DNA from 2 places in the Paenibacillus sp. FSL W8-0426 genome. Region 1 is predicted to be linked to the other one. Evidence: riboswitches for the same ligand, from Rfam matches in the RefSeq annotation. Region 1 holds a riboswitch; the other holds the start of a gene.

The links. A riboswitch is a leader RNA that binds a small molecule or an ion and turns the genes downstream of it on or off. The one in region 1 is predicted to bind glycine.
Region 2: linked by a shared signal. The riboswitch ahead of sdaAB (L-serine ammonia-lyase, iron-sulfur-dependent subunit beta) and the one ahead of gcvT (glycine cleavage system aminomethyltransferase GcvT) in region 1 are both predicted to bind glycine.

Annotation. Positions count from the first base shown of each region.
Region 1 is NZ_CP150203.1:5,368,887-5,372,303, forward strand. Features, by position in the region: gene MKY59_RS24240 (PTS mannitol transporter subunit IICBA) at 1-62, opposite strand, end outside; gene gcvH (glycine cleavage system protein GcvH) at 512-904, opposite strand; glycine riboswitch at 1,238-1,357, shown strand; gene gcvT (glycine cleavage system aminomethyltransferase GcvT) at 1,647-2,801, shown strand; gene gcvPA (aminomethyl-transferring glycine dehydrogenase subunit GcvPA) at 2,798-3,417, shown strand, end outside.
Region 2 is NZ_CP150203.1:498,929-502,345, forward strand. Features, by position in the region: gene MKY59_RS02380 (PH domain-containing protein) at 1-1,369, shown strand, start outside; glycine riboswitch at 1,662-1,790, shown strand; gene sdaAB (L-serine ammonia-lyase, iron-sulfur-dependent subunit beta) at 2,017-2,706, shown strand; gene sdaAA (L-serine ammonia-lyase, iron-sulfur-dependent, subunit alpha) at 2,696-3,417, shown strand, end outside.

The DNA of each region.
Region 1 (3,417 bases):
AACTTTTGCACGCCTACCCGCAGTCCTTCGGCTTTCCCGGACTTTGCGTCCACTGAACTCATATTGATAACCTCCTCAACATGTTAAACCTTGACTCGACTGAACATATCAACACGCAGTTCAGATGAATAAAGGTACAAATCTTGTATTCGTGATTTTCAAGTTCATACTAAATGAAAACGGTATCCCTTACAACGAAATGAAAATCAACTCCCGTCATGAACGTTGATGACAAGATTTAAATTGGATCTGTTTTGCGTTGTCGCAAGTTCAACAGCAACGTACCGATTCCTTCTATGTATCATGCCCAATCATAGCCCTGGCTTATTAAAACAAGAATGCATAATATAAAAAAACAGTGTTTTTTAAGAGGTACAAGAGATACACCCTTTCAGACTTTCCCCTTAAACAACGCAAAAAAGCCAAGCGGCAGCTTGGCCGCATCGGCTTTTCAAACCCATGAAATATACACTTTTATTTTCAGTAATAATACGTAAATTAGTGCAAACGATTATTCTTCGGTATGCTTCCGGTAGGCATCCGCGTCCAGCAGTCCTGACAGCGCCGCGCTCAAATCGCCGTCCACGCGGATTTCAACCATCCAGCCTTCTTCATAAGGAGAAGTGTTTACAAGCTCCGGCGCCTCTTGCAGCGCCTCGTTTACGGCCACAACGATTCCTCCCACGGGCGCAAACAGATCCGAAACCGTCTTTACGGATTCGATCGTTCCAATGCCTGCCTCCGCTTGCACATTCGAGTCAAGGTCAGGCAGTTCAACAAACACAATGTCACCCAGCTGATGCTGCGCGAATTCGGTTATGCCTATACGCACAGTATTTTCACCGACGGTTTGCACCCATTCGTGTTCTTCACTGTACAGGAAATCGTTTCTCAATTCGCTCATTTGGTTATCCGCCTCGCTTTTTCATTAGTGGAGTGCATGCGTTCCTTGACCTTCCCTTTTTCCCAAAACATAGCGTATGACATGTCGGCCATAAATGTCAATATACCTAACAATATATTCTTTTCACCCTCCAAAAAGTGACATCCTTTTTATAGGCATTCAATCATATACTGGATATGGAATCGCTACCTTGTCGGAAACACGAACATTAAAAGGGCAAAAAAAATAAATATTCGCTTTTATTCTCTATTCTTATGATATAGTTCTTGACACAAATAGCTTTAACGCGTTTTAATTGAGGTGAGAAACAACTGACAGAAGCAATATTCGCGGATGAACGTAAAGGGAGAGATCACCCCGTCCCGCTTTGGGATCGTACGTGGTGGCGCCGAAGGAGTAAACCCCCGACAAGCGGCGGGTGAATCTCTCAGGCAAAAGGACTTTTACGGGACGCAACTCTGGAGAGCATCCATTCGCCCAAGAAGGGCGTTTTGATCACCCAAGGGGAAACCTGACGCAATCTGCGACGGGGTAACTCTCAGGTACCAAGGACAGAGCCCAGGAATTCAGCATGCTGCCGCATGCCGGTTCTTTGGCCTGTCCTTTTCCTTTTTCCCCAAAAAACGAAAACAGTGCATAAGAATCCTGCATAGGGCAGCTTCCTCATGACGTATAGACCATCCCTTTTCCGCGGTTTCGTTTCACATTCGGCCCGTCTGGCGGCCTACAACGAGGTGATATGATGTCCGATTTGTTAAGAACTCCTCTCTTCCCGCATTATCAGCAATTCGAAGGCATGCGCTGCATCGATTTTGGCGGCTGGGAACTGCCCGTGCAGTTCAGCGGCATCCAGAAAGAGCATGAGGCCGTGCGCGAACGTGCAGGATTGTTTGATGTATCCCACATGGGTGAATTCATAGTCCAAGGCGAACAAGCCGAGGCCTTTTTGCAGCAAATGACAACCAATGACGTGACATCACTGGTTCCGGGGCAAGCTCAGTACACATTGATGTGTTATCCGAGTGGCGGGGTCGTCGATGACCTGCTCATCTACAAACTGGAAGAACAGCGCTATATGCTGGTCGTCAACGCCTCCAATATCGAAAAGGACTGGGCATGGCTGCAAGAGCACATCATTGCCGGTGTCGGGATGAGCAACGTATCCGAAGAGACCGCGCTTTTGGCGCTGCAAGGCCCGCTGGCTGCCGATATTCTGGCCAAAGTCACAACGGGTACGAATCTCGGCGACATCGAGCCGTTCCGGTTTGTCCGCGATGCCGACGTATGCGACGTTACGCTCCTGCTCTCGCGCACGGGTTACACGGGCGAAGATGGATTCGAGCTCTACGTCCCGGCCGATCAGGCCGCCCGGATCTGGGAAGGACTGCTGCAAGCCGGAGCACCGCACGGACTGATTCCTGCCGGACTTGGCGCAAGGGATACGCTGCGCTTTGAAGCAAGATTGCCGTTGTACGGACAGGAGCTGTCCGCGACCATTTCTCCGCTTGAAGCCGGGCTTGGCATGTTCGTGAAATGGAATGCCGGACCGTTTATCGGTCAGGAAGCGCTGCTGCAGCAAAAGAACGACGGCCCTGCTCGCAAGCTGGTCGGCATTGAAGTACTGGAGCGCGGAATTCCCCGGCCGCACTATCCGATCTATGCGGATGGCGTACAGATCGGCGAAGTGACGACCGGCACCCAATCCCCTACGCTGAAGCGCAATCTGGGGCTCGCCCTGATCGACAGCAGGCATGCTGCGCTGGGTACTCCGCTTGAGATCGGGATTCGCGGCAAAACATTGAAAGCCGAGGTCGTCAAAACCCCTTTTTACAAACGGACGCGCGCACCAAAGACACCTGATGCAAAAGAGACCATCCAAGGAGCTGATCTAACATGACCAAGCACCGTTACATCCCGATGACCGAGCAGGATCAGAACGCCATGCTGGCAACGGTTGGCGTGGATACGATCGATGACCTGTTCCGCGACATTCCCGAAGACATTCGTTTCCAGGGCGAACTGCCCATTTCTTCCCGGCTCGACGAACACGCGCTGAGTCGCCATATGGCCAAACAGGCCGGAGCTAACGCCCATTTCGATACACACGCCAGCTTTCTTGGCGCCGGCATTTACGATCATCACATTCCTTCCGTCATCAATCACGTTATCTCGCGATCCGAATTTTACACAGCTTACACACCATATCAACCGGAAATCAGCCAAGGGGAGCTGCAAGCGATCTTTGAATTCCAGTCATACATCTGTGAGTTGACCGGCATGGCCGTTGCCAATGCCAGCATGTATGACGGCGCTACAGCCTTTGCGGAAGCCGGGAATCTGGCTGCTGCGGCCACCCGCCGCAAGCAGCTGATCGTGTCCAGCACAGTGCATCCCGAGTCCCGCCAAGTCCTGAAAGCATATGCTCACGGCCTTAATCTGGAGATCGTCGAGATTGGCCACAAAGACGGCGTGACCGACTGGGATGCCCTGCAAGCCGCCGTATCCGGGGACAC
Region 2 (3,417 bases), 2.0 Mb from region 1:
GGCCGTTGTGTGCATCGCGCTTCCTTTTGTTCTGTATGGTTGGATCAAATGGCGTAAATTCAGTTATACGCTGCAGGACGATCGTATTGTGCTGCGCCAGGGCCTATTTGTCCGGGAGGAGAAATCGATCTATTTCAGCCGCATCCACTCCGTCCAGACGCAACAGCCCCTGATTCAGCGGATGCTCCGGCTGGCACAGCTCAAGATTGAGACGCCGGGGGGCAGCGTTGAGGCGGATGGCGTGCTTCCCGCTCTGGCAATTACAGAGGCCGAGCGGATCGAGCGGTGGTTATATCAGAAGCGAAGTGAAGCGGTGAAGAGAGAGGACGCGCCTGCGGCAGCACCATGGTCCGAAGAGCATGTTCGCCGCGAAGAGGGAGAAGCTCCCGGACAGAGTGTGGAGCTTATGGAGGGGGCAGCATTCCCGGTAAAGCGAGAGGTTCTGCTGCGCCTGTCAGCCGGCAGATTGTTTGTCGGAGCGCTGACAACGATGAATCTGCCGCTTGTCGTGGTTTTCGGTGCAGGGGTCTATTCATTCGCAGATGACCTGCTTCCGGATCACTTTTACAGCAACCTGGTTGAACAGGCCGGACGGCTGCCCGTAATTTGGTGGCTCGGACTTGTGCCCGTCATGTTTTTGCTGGCATGGATCTTGTCAGCCGTGCTGTTTACGATCAAGTATGCCGGGTTCACCGTGGAGCAGGAAGGCGGAAACATTGCCATCGTTTCCGGTCTGCTCGACCGGAGAAAGCATGTGTTTTCTCCCCGTAAGGTACAGGCTGTGGAGGTCAAAGAGGGGCTGCTGCGACAGCCATTTGGTTATGCCGAGGTGGAGATATATGTCTTGACTTCGGAGATGGAGAAAAAAATGATGCTGCATCCGCTGCTGCCGGTTCGCGATGTGAATGAACTGCTTGCCCGAATCGTTCCGCAATTCGAAATGCACACACCTGCCAGCCGCCCTCCGGATCGAGCCCGCTGGTTGTTCCTGCGCTGGAAACTGCTGGGTGCGGCCGTGCTGGGAACGGCGGGAACCGTATTTCTGGGCCAGGCCGGCGCGCTGCTGTTTCTCTTCGTGCCCTTATGTGCCGTTTGGGGATACGGATGCTTCAAGGATGAAGGGATGAGCATTCAAGGCAAGCAGCTGACGCTTCGTCACCGGACAATATCCCGCAGAACGGCATTAATGCGCAGGCCCCATGTCGTTACGGTGAACACCGCTGCCACGACCGGACAGCGAAGCAAGTCCTTGCTATCCGTTCGGGCCAAGCTTATGGTGAATCGAAGCGGCTTTAGAGCGGTTTTCCTGGAACATGACCAGGCTAATGCCGTGAAGGATTGGTTTCGACAGGCTTCGAACTTGATCTAGTTGGATAGGGAGACTGTCTAATCACTGAACAATACCATAAAAGGATGCATATAAATATATGGAGAATCTCAATGTGTATATGTACAACGTCTCCAAACATTATTGGCCTCTCAGCCGGGATTTGCGATATCATGCACCCGTTTATCTGGCACTCGTCCGAGTATGGTAATAATACGTTAATTTTATTGACATAAAGTGTGTTGAAGTTTAATCTGTTATATGAATGACCAAGATGAGTAAGTAATATGTGTGAACAAGAACATGACTTATCGATTATGACCTATATAGCGAATGATGACGAGTGGGAGAGACCCGGACAGGCTGAATAAACATTCATGCGGCCGCTTCGGGCACCGAAGGAGCAAGCGGCGTGCACCCGGCACGAACGTTAATCTCTCAGGTAAATGTACCATCGTTGGACGCAGCTCTGGAGAGTGTGCCATGACATGGCGCCGCCCAAGGGGTAAATGATGGGGTCGAACAATCGACCAACATCATGAAACTCTCAGGCATCGAGGACAGAGAGAGGGCTAAAGGCCCTTCTCTGTCCTTTTTTGGTGTGTTTATAAGGAAGCATAGTGAAAATATGGATGCCTTGGATTCGGACATGATGGAGTCGGCGGGGCAGTTACATGGAGGGGTGCAGGATGCGTTTCAAAGATGTGTTTTCAATTATTGGCCCGTCTATGACGGGGCCATCCAGTTCACATACGGCAGGAGCGGCAAGGCTCGGCCGAATTGCGCGCCAATGGCTCGGCTTTATGCCCGAGCGGGCGCGGTTAACGTTGTACGGCTCGTTTGCGGATACGTATCAGGGCCATGGCACCGATCTTGCGTTGATCGGCGGCCTTCTCGACTATGCAACCGACGATCCGCGCATTCCGGATGCGGAGCGATATGCGGAAGAAGCCGGAATGGATGTCGAATTCTATACGAGCGGCCTGCCTGCCCCGCATCCGAATACCGTCAAGATCGAACTGTGGCACGGCGAACGTCAATGCTCGCTGGTTGGTGCCTCCATCGGCGGCGGCAGCGTATCGGTGCACGCGCTGAACGATTTCCGCGTGCAGATCAGCGGCGAATTCCCTACATTGGTCCTGCGCCATTCCGACAAGGCCGGCGTCCTTGCCTCGGTGACGTCAACGGTCAGTTCCTCCGGCGTGAACATCGGTTACATGCAGGTAGACCGCAAAGCCCGCGACGGTGAAGCGTTGACGGCGATGGAGATGGACGGTCCGCCAAACGCGGAGATGCTGAACCGATTGCGTACCCTGGAACATATGCTGGACGTTCGGGTCATTGATTTGAAGAGAGGGGTGGGTCACGATGCGGTTTAAACATTTGCACGAGCTGAGCGCCATCTGCACGGCCGAATCCAAGTCGATTGCGCAGCTTATGGTCGAGGAGCAGGTAAAGGAAACCAATGTCCCGGAAACGGACGTTGTGCGGCAAATGTCGGAATATTATCAGGTGATGAAGGAGGCTGTGCGTAAAGGACTGACGGAGGACACCACTTCGCGCAGCGGATTGACGGGCGGAGACGGCAAAAAGATGGCCGCGTACATTCGCAGCGGAGAAACCTGCTCGGGTGATGCTTCTGCGCTTGCAATGACCTATGCGCTGTGCGTATCCGAGGTGAATGCCTCCATGGGACGCATCGTGGCGACGCCGACGGCGGGTTCCTGCGGCATTATCCCCGGCGTGTTCATTAGCGCCCAGGAGCGGTTTGGCTGGAATGACGAGCATTTGGTCAATGGTTTGTTCTGTGCCGGAGCCATCGGATACGTCATTGCCAACAATTCCTTCATCTCGGGAGCCGAAGGGGGCTGCCAGGCTGAAGTGGGCTCGGCGATCGGCATGGCAGCAGGCGCAATGGTGGAGCTGCGCGGAGGCACGCCGGAGCAGGTCGTGCATGCAGTCGGTCTTGCGCTCAAAAATACGCTGGGCCTGATCTGCGATCCGGTGGCCGGGCTAGTAGAGATCCCTTGCATCGTCCGCAATGGGCTGGGTGCCGTGACTGCACTGGCTGCCGCGGATATGGCCCTGGC